Linked DNA regions of Sinorhizobium fredii NGR234. The protein of the gene in region 1 interacts with the protein of each later gene in a pairwise test. Links are inferred from orthologs where the notes say so. Each region holds a gene or a part of one and is shown on either strand. Other genes may lie near its edges. The genes, in order: clpA and NGR_RS06965.

The links.
Region 2: the proteins of clpA (region 1) and NGR_RS06965 interact in binary tests that used the Escherichia coli proteins (3 or more experiments, as listed by UniProt). The link is inferred for Sinorhizobium fredii NGR234 from one-to-one orthologs.

Annotation. Positions count from the first base shown.
Region 1 is NC_012587.1:1,359,929-1,367,536, forward strand. What follows is about bases 4,514-7,608. They hold clpA (ATP-dependent Clp protease ATP-binding subunit ClpA), read left to right. Parts: upstream 4,514-4,862; coding sequence 4,863-7,355; downstream 7,356-7,608. Other genes in these bases: clpS (ATP-dependent Clp protease adapter ClpS), read left to right, coding at 4,514-4,853; NGR_RS17905 (AzlC family ABC transporter permease), read left to right, coding at 7,443-7,608. Outside these bases: NGR_RS17865 (FAD-dependent monooxygenase), read right to left, coding at 1-1,094; NGR_RS17870 (zinc-finger domain-containing protein), read right to left, coding at 1,122-1,367; NGR_RS17875 (alpha/beta fold hydrolase), read left to right, coding at 1,543-2,328; cysE (serine O-acetyltransferase), read left to right, coding at 2,451-3,278; NGR_RS17885 (DUF3126 family protein), read left to right, coding at 3,426-3,629; NGR_RS17890 (phasin family protein), read left to right, coding at 3,867-4,220; more of clpS, read left to right, coding at 4,500-4,513. UniProt on the Escherichia coli protein: ATP-dependent specificity component of the ClpAP protease. It directs the protease to specific substrates. It has unfoldase activity. The primary function of the ClpA-ClpP complex appears to be the degradation of unfolded or abnormal proteins.
Region 2 is NC_012586.1:1,462,707-1,470,690, forward strand. The notes cover bases 2,116-5,586. They hold NGR_RS06965 (hybrid sensor histidine kinase/response regulator), read left to right. Parts: upstream 2,116-2,416; coding sequence 2,417-5,386; downstream 5,387-5,586. Other genes in these bases: NGR_RS06960 (Glu/Leu/Phe/Val dehydrogenase dimerization domain-containing protein), read left to right, coding at 2,116-2,378. Outside these bases: more of NGR_RS06960, read left to right, coding at 729-2,115; NGR_RS06975 (IS4 family transposase), read right to left, coding at 5,711-6,874; NGR_RS06980 (Fic family protein), read right to left, coding at 7,360-7,984. UniProt on the Escherichia coli protein: Member of the two-component regulatory system UvrY/BarA involved in the regulation of carbon metabolism via the CsrA/CsrB regulatory system. Phosphorylates UvrY, probably via a four-step phosphorelay.

The DNA.
Region 1 (7,608 bases):
AAGTCTCGCGCGACCCGTACCGGCCCACGGGCGTGATAGGCGAAACGGTTGAAGGCCGCGCGTTTGCGCACCCGGGAAATCCGAGCCCGGCGCGCCTGCTCGTACCGACCGAACGCGGCCGGAGCGTCGACACATTCGGCAAGACAACACGCCAGTTCGCTGGCATCCTCGATTGCCATCGCTGCACCCTGAGCAGCAAAGGGCGTCATTGCATGGGCGGCGTCGCCGATGAGGACAAGGTCTCGCCCATTGTGCCAAGCCCCCTCGTCGACGGTGCACAGGGGCCAATAGGTGGCTGACGCGGCGCTTTCGATCATTGAATGCAAATCCGGGTGCCAGGTCTCGAAAGCAACGGCAAATTCGCGTCGTCTTTCCCTAGAGTCTTTGCCTGTCCAGACGGCCCCGGCCGGCTTGCCACCAACAATCGCGACGAGATTGAAGCCGTCGATCTCGCGGAGCGGGTAGGCGACCAAATGCGCCTTTGACCCAAGGAAGGCAGTGACGCGATCTGCCGAAAGGTAGGCGGACGCTTCGGCGCGCGGCAGCAACAGCCGCCAGGCGATATTGCCCGAGAACCGGACGGTGCCGGCCCCGGCGATCGCGGTTCTTGCCTGCGACCAGAGACCATCGGCGCCGATGACCACGGAAGGACGGCGTCCGACCGCTTCCCCAACCGCAGCGGCCGGATCACCAGCAATTCGGGTTTCCAGATGGAGACGGCAGTGTGGCTCCGATCGTACGGCGTCCAGGAGGATTTTCTGCAGACTGGCGCGATGCAGCACCCCATAGGGGGCCGCCCAACGGCTCCTCGCTTTGGCACCAGTTGGAACTTCCGCGAGCGATCGCAGCGTGCGTCCGTCGACAAGCGCGATCGAGTCTGGTTCGCTCCACACGTCCTCAAGCGCAGGGAGCAGGCCGAGTTCCATCAGGATGCGCGAGGCGTTCGGCGACACTTGCAGCCCGGCGCCCACTTCGTCCAGGGCGTCCGCCTGCTCGAAAACATCTGCAGGAATCCCGTGCCGCGCAAGGCACAGCGCCATTGTCAGTCCGGCAATGCCGGCGCCAACGATCGCGACCGGTTCAGCCTTTTGCATCGGCGTCGCGCCAGCAGCTCGGGTTGGTCAGGCGGCCTTGGTCTCGAAGAGACAGCCCGGCGGGATTGTCTCGGTCGCCTTCAGGCTCGCATTGTAGCGATAGAGCGTCGAGCAATAGGAGCAGACCTTTTCGTTGTCGTCGCCCATGTCGATGAAGATATGGGGATGATCGAAGGGAACGGATGCGCCGGTGCACATGAATTCCTTGACGCCGATCTCGATGACCTGGTGCCCGCCGTCATTCTGGAAATGGGGGATGCTGTGGCCGGCCATGTCGTACTCCGATGAATGCAAGTCTGGTGTCGATTTTGCCGGCACCATAGTGAGCTTTGGTGCAAATGTGTAGCAACAATCACGACGCGCTTGTGGTTTTTGCCGGGGCGGGGGTTTTCGGCCATACCATTCCCGCCTAGTTTTGCGGCGAAAACGATCGATGTCTGGGAAAACCATGGATTTGACCCCTCCGCCATTCTCGCGCTTCACGCATGACGACCTGGAAATCGCCTATTTCGACGAGGGCGACCCGTCGGGAGATCCGGTGCTGCTCATTCACGGGTTTGCCTCGAGCGCCAACGTCAACTGGGTTTATCCCGGCTGGCTGAAGACGCTCGGCGATGCCGGCTATCGGGTCGTCGCGTTCGACAATCGCGGTCACGGCGCAAGCAGCAAGCCTTATGACGCCTCGGTCTACCATCCGCACCAGATGGCCGGCGACGCCGCCGCCCTTCTCGTCCATCTTGGCATCGGCGAGGCGCATGTCATGGGCTATTCGATGGGCGCGCGCGTCTCGGCATTTCTGGCGTTGCATCACCCGCATCGCGTCCGCTCGCTCGTGTTCGGCGGTCTCGGAATAGGCATGGTGACCGGGGTGGGGGATTGGGATCCGATTGCCGATGCGCTGCTGGCGCCGTCGCTCGAAGACGTGACGCATGCGCGCGGCCGCATGTTCCGCGCCTTTGCCGACCAGACGAAAAGCGACCGTCAAGCACTTGCCGCCTGCATTTCGACCTCGCGCGACCTGCTCTCCGCCGAGGATGTCGGGCGCATCGATGTGCCCGTTCTGATCGGGGTCGGCACCAAGGATGATGTCGCCGGATCGGCGCTGGAACTCGCCGCCCTGATGCCGCAGGCCCGGGCGCTGGATATCCCGGGCCGTGACCATATGCTGGCGGTCGGCGACCGCGTCTTCAAAAAGGCGGTTCTTGAGTTTTTCGGCGAGGTCGGTCGCGCATAGGCTCGTAGCGATCGCCGACTGAAACCCTGCGAGCCCATTTATGTCGTTCGGAAATTGCCCTATATAAGGGGCAGCGCGGGCAATAGATTGACCAGGCTATGTTGACAGGAAGGAGCGCGACTATGGTCGCCAAGACCGAACTTCGCCACACGGAACCGCTGAAAGCGGTCGACCCCATCTGGGACAGCCTGCGCGAAGAGGCGCGCCTGGCAGCCGAGCGCGATCCGATGCTTGCCGCCTTTCTTTATTCGACGGTGGTCAACCAGCATTCGCTGGAAGAGAGCGTGGTCTACCGGATCTGCGAGCGGCTCGACCATCCCGACCTGCAGGCCAATCTGCTCCACCAGACCTTCCTGGAAATGCTCGAGGATTGGCCTGAATGGAGCACGATCCTGCGCGTCGACATCCAGGCCGTCTACGACCGCGACCCGGCCTGCACGCGGTTCCTCGAGCCCGTGCTCTATTTCAAGGGCTTCCACGCGATCCAGACGCACCGGCTCGCCCACTGGCTCTGGACCCGCGGGAGGAAGGATTTCGCCCTCTATCTCCAGAGCCGCTCCTCGAGCGTCTTCCAGACCGACATCAACCCGGCCGCGCGCGTCGGGCGCGGCATCTTCCTCGACCACGCGACGGGTCTCGTCGTTGGCGAAACGGCGGTCATCGGCGACAATGTATCGATCCTGCACGGCGTGACCCTTGGCGGCACCGGCAAGGAGGGCAGCGATCGGCACCCGAAGATCGGCGACGGCGTGCTGATCGGCGCCGGGGCGAAAATCCTCGGCAATATCCATATCGGCCATTGCTCGCGGGTGGCGGCCGGATCGGTCGTGCTGAAGGCGGTTCCGCCGAAGACGACGGTGGCCGGCGTTCCCGCCAAGGTGGTCGGCGAGGCTGGATGCTCCGAGCCCTCGCGGCAGATGGACCAGATCCTGGCGAGCTTCGATATCTGAGGGCGCGCGCGGAAAAATCTCAGCGATAATCCAATGCGTTACGGCTATTCGCTATCATCTTCATGAGTGCGCGCCGGCGTGTGGGTTTACACCTGGCAACGCCGCATGCGAGAAGCGCCGCAAATCAACCGGATACGGAGAAGAGATTTGAAGCCCGAAGAAATCCGCAAGCTTGAGGCCTATTTCAAGCGCACTTTGAATCCCGCGATGGTCGTCAAGGCTCGTCCCAGGAAGGACGAATCCGCGGAGGTTTACCTTGGCGATGAATTCCTTGGCGTCATATTTCGCGACGAGGAAGACGGCGAGCTTTCCTATAGTTTCTCGATGGCAATCCTCGACGTGGACCTGTGATCGGAACGCCGCGCGGTCGATCGACAACTGCGCGCTCCATCATTCACTTAAGCCGGCCCTGAGCAACGGGCCGGCTTTTTCTTATAAAGTCATATTTTTACAGAAAATGGTCGGTCGCGGCCGGATCTTCATCAAGTCGTTGCAAGAATTGTGTTTTATTGCATCGCACACTGAACTTGACTTTTTGTGCAGTGCACCTAGACTGACGCTTGCCCACCGCCCACAAGGAGAAGCTTGATGTTTAATTTCGACGACGCAAACAAGAAAAGCAAGGAAGCACTGGACGTGGCCGTGAAGAGCTACTCGGCGCTGACCAAGGGCTATCAGGCCATTGCGACCGAAGCAGCAGACTACTCGAAGAAGTCCTTCGAAGACGGTATCGCCCATCTCGAAAAGCTGTCGGGTGCCAAGAGCCTCGAAGCAGCCTTCGAACTTCAGACGAACTATCTGAAGTCGAGCTATGAGGCTTTCGTCGCCGAAGCATCGAAGATCGGTGAGATGTATGCGGATCTCGCCAAGGACGCCTACAAGCCCTACGAGGCGCCGGTCGCCAAGGCAACCGCAGCCGTGAAGTCTGCTGCCGCCGCCTGACGATATAGACCATCGCTATCGCAAGAAGGCCGGTCGCGGTTGCCGCGGCCGGCCTTCTTGTTCTCGGCTGCTCCATTTATCGAGCCGCATCGACAGTTTGGGACAAGGCATAATGCCAATCACAATGGCCGAAGAAATTTGATCAATCTTGTGCTTGGCCGTGCGAATATGATTGCAGTGCGTCGGTTCGGTCTTAAAATCCAAGAACGAACCATTAGATAAAGGCAAGCAGGCCGCAGCCACCTTCATGGATTGCGGCTGTCAAGGGAATGAAACAGAATGATCGCCATGCCGGTCCGGATGCAGCAGGGAAGCGAAGGAAACGGAGGCGGCCCCAGTCGTGGCACGTCCGTTATCACACGCACCAAGCCGAAGACCAAGAAGCCGAGTTTGTACCGCGTTCTGCTTTTGAATGACGATTACACGCCGATGGAGTTCGTCGTCCATATCCTGGAACGGTTTTTTCAGAAGGACCGGGAACAAGCGACGGTCATTATGCTTCATGTCCACAACCACGGCGTTGGAGAATGCGGCGTCTTTACCTACGAAGTCGCCGAAACCAAAGTGACGCAGGTAATGGATTTCGCCAGGCAGCATCAGCATCCGTTGCAATGCGTCATGGAAAAGAAATGAGGAACTAACGTGCCAACATTTTCGCCCAGCCTCGAAAAGGCGCTGCATCAGGCACTGACTTTTGCCAACGAGCGCCATCATGAATATGCGACGCTCGAGCACCTGCTGCTGGCATTGATCGATGATGCCGATGCGGCGGCCGTGATGGGCGCATGCAATGTAAATCTGGAAACACTTCGCAAGACCGTGACGGACTATGTCGACAACGAATTGTCCAATCTGATCACCGGCTATGATGAAGACTCCAAGCCCACTGCCGGCTTCCAACGCGTCATCCAGCGTGCCGTCATCCACGTGCAATCCTCCGGCCGTGAAGAGGTGACGGGAGCCAATGTGCTCGTCGCCATCTTCGCCGAGCGCGAGAGCCATGCGGCCTATTTCCTGCAGGAGCAGGAAATGACGCGTTACGATGCGGTGAATTTCATCTCGCACGGCATCGGCAAGCGCCCCGGCAGTTCGGAGTCGCGGCAGGTGCGGGGCGCAGAAGATCAGGAGTCGGAGCAGAAGGCACCGCGCGAGAGCGAGGAAACCGGTCCGAAAAAGCAGCAGGATGCGCTGACGGCTTACTGTGTCAACTTGAACGAAAAGGCCAAGTCCGGAAAGATCGACCCGCTGATCGGCCGGCACGCCGAGGTAAACCGCACCATCCAGGTCCTTTGCCGCAGGTCAAAGAACAACCCGCTCTATGTCGGGGATCCAGGCGTCGGCAAGACGGCGATCGCCGAGGGTCTCGCCAAGCGCATTGTCGAAAAGCAGGTGCCGGAGGCACTTCAGGACGCCACGATCTTTGCCCTCGACATGGGGACGCTGCTCGCCGGTACGCGTTATCGCGGCGATTTCGAAGAGCGCCTGAAGCAGGTCGTCAAGGAACTCGAGGAATACCACGGCGCGGTCCTCTTCATCGACGAGATCCATACGGTGATCGGCGCCGGCGCGACATCGGGCGGTGCGATGGATGCATCCAACCTCCTGAAGCCGGCGCTCTCGTCCGGCTCGATCCGCTGCATCGGTTCGACCACCTACAAGGAGTATCGCCAGTTCTTCGAGAAGGACCGGGCCCTCGTCCGCCGCTTCCAGAAGATCGACGTCAACGAGCCGACGGTTGCCGACGCGATTGAGATTATGCGGGGGCTGAAGCCCTATTTCGAGGAGTATCACCACCTCAAATATTCGAACGAGGCGATCCGGGCGGCCGTCGAGCTTTCGGCCCGCTACATCAATGACCGCAAGCTGCCGGACAAGGCAATCGACGTCATCGACGAATCGGGTGCGGCGCAGATGCTTCTGCCCGTGCACAAACGCCGCAAGCTGATCACCGAAAGAGAGATCGAAGCGACGGTTGCTACCATGGCCCGCATTCCGCCGAAGTCGGTGTCCAAGGACGACGAAGCCGTTCTTGCCAACCTCGAGAAGGAGCTTCGGTCGGTCGTCTATGGGCAGGACCTGGCGATCGAGGCACTCGCCTCGTCGATCAAGCTCGCACGCGCCGGACTGCGCGAACCGAACAAGCCGATCGGCTGCTATGTGTTCTCCGGCCCGACCGGCGTCGGCAAGACGGAAGTGGCGAAACAACTGGCCACGTCGCTCGGCGTCGAACTGCTGCGCTTCGACATGTCGGAGTACATGGAGCGGCACACGGTTTCCCGTCTGCTCGGCGCACCGCCCGGCTATGTCGGCTTCGACCAGGGCGGTCTCCTGACCGATGGCGTCGACCAGCATCCGCACTGCGTGCTGCTGCTCGACGAGATCGAGAAGGCGCACCCGGATCTCTTCAACATCCTCTTGCAGGTGATGGATCACGGTTCGCTGACCGACCATAACGGCAAGAAGATCGACTTCCGCAACGTCATCCTGATCATGACGACCAATGCGGGCGCCTCCGACATGGCCCGGCCGGCGATCGGCTTCGGCTCGTCGAAGCGCGAGGGCGAGGACATCGAGGCTCTGAACAAGCTCTTCACGCCGGAATTCCGCAACCGGCTCGATGCGGTCATTCCGTTCAACTCGCTGCCGACACCGGTCATCCATCAGGTCGTGCAGAAATTCGTCATGCAGCTCGAAACGCAGCTGGCCGAGCGCAACGTCACCTTCGACCTCGCGCCGGAGGCAATCGCCTGGCTTGCGGACAAGGGCTACGACGAGAAGATGGGGGCGCGGCCGCTGGCGCGCGTCATCCAGGAAAACATCAAGAAGCCGCTTGCCGACGAAATCCTCTTCGGCAAGCTCAAGAAGGGCGGCGTCGTCAAGGTGACGATCGGCACGAAGGAGGACGGCACCAAGGGGCTGATCCTCGACGCCGTGCCGGAGACCGCACCGATCAAGCCGAAGGCGGAAGTGTCGCGGCCTGGCGGCAAGAGCGCCAAGTCGAAGAAATCGGAAGAGAAGGAGACCGTTGGCGCCGAGGCGGGTCCGAAACCGAAGCCGAAGAAGGCCGCCAAGGCCGCTTCGGAGGCGGCTCCGCTGAAGGGAAGAACGGTTCCCAAGGTCCCGCGCAAGAAATAGCGCAATCGCGATTTTCGCCTGACGGTGCCGGGTGGCTTCACCCGGCACCGTCTTGTTGAGGGGCGCTCCCCATTCCGCGTGATTTTCATGGATGATGTCGAAGACGAACGCTCAACGCTTGCCTGGTTTCTGACGGGTGCGAGGGGGATTTTCAGCCTTCCCGCCGTCATTCTGATGCTTTCTTTCGTCGGCTTCTGCTCCCTGACGGTCCAGGCGGGCATTCCGCCGGAGCAGGTGGTCTTCATGACCGGCA
Region 2 (7,984 bases), on another replicon or contig:
TCGCTGAAAGCGGGGATCATTCTACGCCGGCACGGGCGTGCAACAAACTTGGGGATGGTCGTGTCTGGCAATAAAAGGGGGGATGGCCGCGTGCGGCGGCCATCACGGATTGCTCGACGTCAGCGTGTGTTCACGCCTGGTCCTGGAATGCCTTCTCACGCGTCCGCCTGAACGAGGGCACGATCATCATGATGAGCAGCCCGGCGGTCGCCAACAGCGGCAAGAACCACGTCGAAGATGCAGTATTTGATGCTGTAAACCCCGACGCAGCAGAAGAGCAGGATAGCCGGATAAAGCAGACGATAAGACACTGTCAGCAGCTTCACCCACACCCCGATGAGCGGCAGGTTAATGACGACCAGCATCAAGTTGCCGACCCACCTGCTGGCGACGACGCCCCAGGTAGCCGATTCCTTGGCTTTGCCAGATCTACTCCGATCATCGTATCCTTCATCCACCGTCCTCTCTGTTCTGTGGCCTACACCACATCACCTTGACACATTGCGATGCCGTTAGGGCAGGACGGCAACCACCCCCATTTGCCAAGCGACAGTCGGTCTGGCGGCATTGCGCCTGAAGGTGTTGAGCCGACGTCGCGGGCTTCTACAGAACAGCCAGAAATCCTCCTCCGCCACTTGCGATGACCGGCAAGTAATCCTCGATCAAAATTCAGCCGTTGCGACAAAGCTGATATACTGCTGCGGCGGCCGCCTACAGGGAGGCAAAGCATGAGCGATCAAATTGTGCGCATATTGCTTGTCGAGGATAACCCGCTCCACGCAAAGTTGATCCAGAGGCTGCTCGACACCGAAATGCAGTTGCGCTGCGAGGTGGTGGCGGTGGATCATTTGTCCGACGGGCTTGGACAGCTTGAGCGGGGCGCGACTGATCTGGTGCTGCTCGACCTGATCCTGCCGGACAGCCAGGAGCTGGAGACGCTGTTCAGAATCCGATCGGCTGCTCCGGATGTCCCGGTGGTGATCCTGACCGGCCTCGACGATGTGAAGCTCGCGGCCCACGCGGTCGAGGCAGGTGCCAGCGACTTTCTCTTGAAGACGAGGCTCAACGGCGTCGCGCTCGACCGGGCAATCCGCTACACGCTGGCGCGCAAGCGCGCGCATGGCGGCGAGTGGGACTCGCCGATGTTCCGGCTCGCCCAGCAACAATTCCTGAAGGCCGCCCAGATCATGAATCTGGATGACAACATCCGCCAGCGGTTGCTGTTCCCGCAGCGCACCCAGGTGGTGTCGTTCCCGTTCTTCCGCGACGACCGCGCGCAGGTCGAGACCGTCTTCGGATATCGGGTGCAGCATGTCCTGACGATGGGGCCCACCAAGGGAGGCATTCGTTATCACGAGGATGTCGATCTTGGCGATGTCGCGGCGCTGGCGACCTTGATGACCTGGAAGTGCGCGCTGATGCGGTTGCCCTTTGGCGGCGCCAAGGGTGGTGTGCGGGTCGACCCAACCGGTCTTTCGAAAAGCGAACTGCAACGGCTGACCCGGCGCTATACCGCCGAGATCATCGACATCATCGGGCCGGACAAGGACATCCCGGCGCCTGACATGGGGACCGACGAGCAGGTGATGGCCTGGGTGATGGACACGTACAGCCAGCAGGTTGGCCACGCGGTTCCGGCGGTGGTCACAGGCAAACCGGTGGTGCTCGGGGGGTCGCTCGGACGCAAGGAGGCGACCGGGCGCGGGTTGGTCTATGTCATAGAAGCAGCCGCTGAGATGATCGGGTTGGACCTGGCCAAATCCTCAGCCGTGGTGCAGGGGTTCGGCAATGTCGGCAGCTTCGCCGCGCGTTTTCTGGCCGAGGCGGGCGTCAAGATTATCGCCGTCAGCGACATCTCGACCGGGCTCTACAACCGCGCCGGCCTGTCAGTGAATGCGCTCTTGGAGTATGTGGCCAAAAATCGGGCGCTGGCGGGCTTTCCCGATGCGGAGCCGATCTCAAACGCCGAGCTTCTGGAACTGGAATGCGATGTCCTGGTTCTGGCGGCGCTGCAAAATCAGGTAACCGCCGAGAACGCCGGAAGGATCAGGTGCCGGTTGCTCGCCGAAGGCGCAAACGGCCCGACCACGCTCGAGGCAGACGAGATTCTCAACGAGCGTGGCGTGCATATCATCCCCGACATTCTCGGCAATGCTGGCGGAGTGACTGTTTCCTATTTCGAGTGGGTGCAGGGTCTGCAGAACCTGACCTGGACGCTCGATGAAATCAATCACCGGCTCAAGGCGATCTTGCTCGATGCATTTGCGCGGACGCGGCGACGTGCGGAAGATGACCAGTCGGACTTGCGTACCGCTGCCTTGATCGAGGGGATCGCCCGCGTGACCCAAGCCAAGCTGCTGCGCGGTCTTTTCCCATAAGGCCCCTGAACATCCCACCCGGGCATGGAGGGATCTAAATGACCAGGAATACCGACGTCACTGACACGTTCCGCACCGAGCGCACGCTTGCGAAGCAGCTCGAAGCTGCCCAGGCTGCACAGGCTCGGGCAGAAGCGGCACGCGACAGTCTTCTGGATGGGATCGAGTCAGCTTTGGAAGGTTTCGTTCTTTATGATGCCGACGATCGAATGGTCGCATTCAACTCGCGCTTCGAGGAGCTGTTTTCGCCGAGAGTCAAGCTCGGAATGCGCTTCGAGGACCTGATCCGTTCCGCTGTGGAGCAGGGGGTGGCCCCAGTAGGCGAGTTGGGTGTGGAGGAGTGGGTCGCGCGACGCATGGAGCGCCATCGAAATCCGGGCCCACCATTCAAGCTCAGGCTTAACAACGGGACATGGATTCGCATTAGTGAGGGCCGGACCCGCGATGGCGGCCTGGTCGGCGCCTATACCGACATTACTGAACTTGAGGAACAGCGCGAGCATCTTGAGGAACTGGTCGAGACAACCGAGGCCGCAACCGAGCGAGCCAAGGCGGCGCAAAGGCAGCTCTTGGACGCAATCGAGTCGTCCCTCGAGGGCTTCGCCCTCTATGATGCCGACGACCGGCTGGTGGTCTACAATTCGCGCTACCGGGATTTCTTTTCAGGGCCGGAGCGTGCCGTCCTGCCTGCCGGACCATTTGCCGTCGAAACTCCGGGCACGCCGTTCGAGCTGGTGATCCGTACCTTTGCGGAAAGCGGCTTGTCGCCGCTCGACGGCCAGACGGTCGACGAATGGATTGCCCAGCGCCTCGAGCGCCATCGCAATCCGCGCGGGCCCTTTAATTTAATGCACAAGGATGGGACCACTATCCGCGTCAGCGAGCGCAAGACCAGCGACGGCGGAACGATCTGTGTCTATTCCGACATCACCGAGCTTGAAGAGCACCGCCATCGCCTGGAGGAACTGGTTGCCAAGCGCACGGCCAAGCTGGAGCGGCGCACGGAGCAACTGCGCAAGTCGCGTGAGGAGCTTGAGCGCGCCCGCGACGCGGCCGAGCAGGCAAGCATTGCCAAAAGTGAGTTCCTTGCGAATATGAGCCACGAGATTCGCACCCCCATGAACGGTGTGATCGGCATTGCGGAACTACTCGAAGGCACTGAGCTTTCCGAACAGCAGCGCAGGTACGTCTCGATCATCCTCCATTCCGCCGACACGCTGATGGACCTGATCAACGACATTCTCGACTTCTCGAAAATCGAGGCTGGCCGCTTGGAGCTCGAGACGATCCCGTTCGTGCTGCGCGACACATTGGGTGACACGCTGCAAACGCTCGCCAAACGCGCTGCCGACAAAGGCCTCGAGCTTGCCTGCCATATCCCTCCCGAGGTGCCGGATCACTTGATGGGGGATCCGACAAGGCTCCGGCAGATCATCGTCAACCTTGTCGGGAATGCGATCAAGTTCACCGAGAATGGCGAGGTCGTGGTTGATGTCACTTTGGTGGGCCAGGGGGACCACGGGGCGCACCTTCAGTTCGAGGTACGCGACACGGGCATCGGCATTCCGGAAGCACAGCAGGAGCGCATATTCGAGGCTTTCGCCCAAGCCGACGCCTCGACGACGCGGCAATACGGGGGCACCGGGCTCGGCCTGGCGATCGCCGCACAGCTTGCCGAGAAGATGGGTGGACGGATGCAGCTCGACAGCAAGCCCGGCGTCGGCAGCGTTTTCACCTTCGCAGCCGATTTCGGGCTCGCGCCGGAGGAAGGGAAGGCGCGCCCGGTGCGCGAGGCAGAGTTGCATGGTCGTCGCGTACTGGTGGTCGACGACAACGCCACCAATCGGCAGATTCTCGAGGAAATCGTCGTCAACTGGGGCATGATCCCGATTGTCGCAACAGACGGCATGGCAGCACTCAACGCACTCGAACAGGCATCCGGTGCTCTGCCGGACCTCGCGCTTCTCGACGTGATGATGCCCGGGATGAGCGGTTTCGAACTTGCGGCCTGTTTGCGGCTGCGCTCGGGTCTCAAGGATACCCGAATTGTCATGATGTCGTCCGCAGGCCGGCCGAGTGACGAGGCACTGCTGCAAAAGCTGGATGTCTCCAGATTGCTGGTGAAGCCTGTCAAACAGTCCGATCTCCTGAACGCGATCACCAACGCCCTTGGCGTCTCGATGCGGGAAGACGAGGGCGATGGTCCAGCCGGCGCGGCACGCCATCGGACCAGCCCGGGCCTCACCGTGCTGCTCGCCGAGGACGGCGCGGTCAATCGGCAGGTCGCGGTCGATCTTCTGACCAAGCGCGGGCACAGGGTCGTGGCCGTCGGGAATGGCCAGGAGGCAGTTGAAGCTGTCGAAAGGGGAGGTTACGACCTGGTGCTCATGGACGTGCATATGCCGGTCATGGACGGGCTCGCCGCGACCGCCGCCATCCGGGCGCTCATTCGGCCCGAGAGCGCCCGCGTGCCGATTGTCGCGCTGACCGCGAGCGCGACCGCTGCCGATCGCGAGCGCTGCGTCGCGGCGGGAATGGATGGCTACGTGACGAAACCATTCCGCGCCACCGAGCTGTTCCATGTGGTTGAACAATATGACCTCAAGCGGATACCGGAACCGAAAGAGCCGGCCGCCCATCAACCATTGGGTCTGGCGGCTGCGGACGCATCGGTGCTGGATTGGGAGCGTGCTCTGCGCAATCTCGATCGGAACGAGGCTCTGCTGCGCGAGTTGGCGGCAATGTTCCTTGTCGAGTATCCGAAGCTGGTCGCCGCAATCGACGCGGCGTATGCCGACGGCGATGCCGCGGAGTTGCGGCGTGCAGCCCACACCTTGAAGGGCTCGGCGGATGTGATCGGCGCTGATGGCGTGGCGATCGCAGCACAACGCGTTGCGGATTTGGGCCGCGAAGGCAATCTTGCATCCCTGCGAGAGGTCCGTGGCGCTATGACAGCTGAGCTGGCTCGCCTGCAGCCCTTGCTCCAAGCAGCGGCATCGGACGCTTAGTCCAAGCGCGCTTTGGCCCGATCGCATTAAGGTCCGTCAACCATCGCCTCAGCAGGCATGTACTAGATTGGGCCGCTGGTAGTTCTCCAGTCGCCGTAGAAGGCGTCCGGTGCGCGCAATGCGGGGCCATCGATATCGATTCCATGCCGCCGGCTACGATGATATCCGCATCGCCGGCCGTGATCTGCTGCATGCCAAGTGCCACGGCGCGGAGCCCCCGAACCGCAAAGCTGGTTCAAGCCGTCCTTTCCTACGGAAGTCCTGCCTTCATTGCTGCCTGGCCGGTTCTGCCCCTCGCCGGCGGCAGGGCTGTCCGGGGAAAGTTCAGGCATAGGCGAAGGCCATCTGGTTGGGGTTTGTTGTGGGTTTTGGTCGGCTTGGATTGACGGGCGGCGGCTTGTCGATGGCGGCAATGCATTTGCGCTGGAACAGGCATTGGGTGACGAGGTCGGTGAAGCGCAGGATCGGCAGGGTGAGGCGCCAGAGGCGGGTGGCGATGCGCAGCAGCGCATAGGCGACCATCGCGGCTAAGATCTGCAGGCGGATGGCGTTGTCGTTGTTGCCGAGGAACTTGCGGATCTTCAGGTGCTGCTTGATCCAGCGGAACAGCAGCTCGATCTGCCAGCGGCCCTTGTAGAGCTGGCCGATGGCGACGGCCGGGCGCTTGAGGTCGTTGGTCAGCAGCGTAATGGTGTCGCCGTCGGCGCGCTTGACGGTGATGCGGCGCAAGCCGATCGGCAGCTTGGAATCGCCCTTGCTGGCAAGGCGCACCCTGGCGTCCTCGAGAACCGTGAAGCCGTCGCCCTCGGCGGCCGTGATGCGCCGCTTGCGCACCACCTTCAGCGCCATATTGACCTTCGGGCGGGTGACGAAGACGGCCTTGGCGGCGGCGATCGCCGTCCACCAGCCATAATGGCAGTAGCCCTTGTCGAAGACGTAGGTGGCGCCTTTCTCGATCGTCACGGTGCGGCCGATCTGGGCGTCGTTGACGTTGGCGTCGGTTATGTCGAGGAGGCGCGGGCAATCGGCCTTGGGGTCATAGACGACATGCAGCTTCATGCCGCGGATGCGGCCGTTCGACTTGGCCCAGTCGCATAATTTGCCGAGCGGGATCGGCGTCGAATCGATCAGCCGCAGCATCTTGCTGCCGTCGCGGCGCGTCTGCCGGTCGAGCTGGCCGGCGACAAGCGCAAAAGTCTCGGCGAAGACGGCCACCGGCCGGCGGGCATTGGCATCCGACAGCGTCGAGCGCAGCAGCCGGGCGCTGCCGAGGTGGTAATGCTGCTGGGCGTTGGCATTCCAGCCCGCCTCCAGCCCGCGCAGGCTGGTCGCGGCGCTGAACTGGGCATAGATCAGCGCCACCAGATGGTCCCAGCTGGTGAAGCGCTTGTCATAGGCATCGCCGCCATGGCGATCGACAATCGCCTGGAAGCTGCGGCGATCAATGGCTTTCAGCAGCTGGCCGAAAATGCTAGGGCTGAACCGCATGCTCCGTCTCCTTTTCTGAGTCTCGACAACCAGAAAATAGACGGAAAACCGCCGTCTGACGGGGCATGCGCCTGCGGCATTTCGATTCACCCGGAAAGTTCCCCGGACAGCCCTGCGCCGGCGGGAAGAACTTGGCCGAGGATTACTTCGTCCACCTCTCCTGCGTCGACGCCCGCCCGCTCGAGCGCTGCCTTTTCCTGGGATCATCCAGTTGGCTGTATCGCCACCTTCGCTGACCTCCATGGCGCCGAGCACCGTCAAGTCTCCCGGGCTATTGGCCGCCGACTTCCAACCCCGGATGGGATCGACTACGTCCATCTTGTGCTCGAACCCGAACGACGGCAACGGCGACACTTTGCCGTCATAGTATGCGCGAAATCCGAACGACCGGCACGGGTCGAGGACGCGCCACTTTGCGCGGCTCGTTCCGAGGGGATGTTCGCGTCCTGCGCTGGAAGATCGCATAATGTATCGACCGGAACTCTCTAGCCGCTAGCTCCGTCGCTGAGTATTTCCATGTAGGCGCGGTAGACGAACACTCGGCCACGGCGCCGGCCTGTTGCTTCTTCAACGATCCCGAGTCTCCGGAGTTGATCGAGGGCCGCGTTGACGGTCGGCATTGTCAGCCCGCTCCGCTTCATTGCTGTGGAGGCAGTCAAGTAAGGGCTTGTGCGCATGGTTTCATGGATCTGGAGGACCGATCCCGTACGCTCAGCCTCTCTTATGATCCGTTCGCGGTCGCCCTCGAACAGTCGAGCAATTTGATTGGCAGTCTCAAACGCTTGTTCCGCTGTTTCGGCGATTCCGTCGAGAAAGAACTCGAGCCAAGCTTCCCACGTGCCGAATTCGCGGACTTCCTGCAGGAGGCGGTAATAGTCGGCCCTGCGGGATTTAAAATAGAGGCTGAGGTAAAGCAGGGGCTGTCGAAGTACGCCCGTGGCGCAAAGGAATAGCGTGATCAGGAGCCGACCGAGACGGCCATTGCCGTCCAGGAAAGGATGGATGGTTTCAAACTGGACGTGGATAAGCCCCGCTTTGATCAGAGGGGGAATGTCGGGCGTGTCCAGATGAAGGAACCTTTCCCATTCCCCCAGGCAACTCATGACTTCA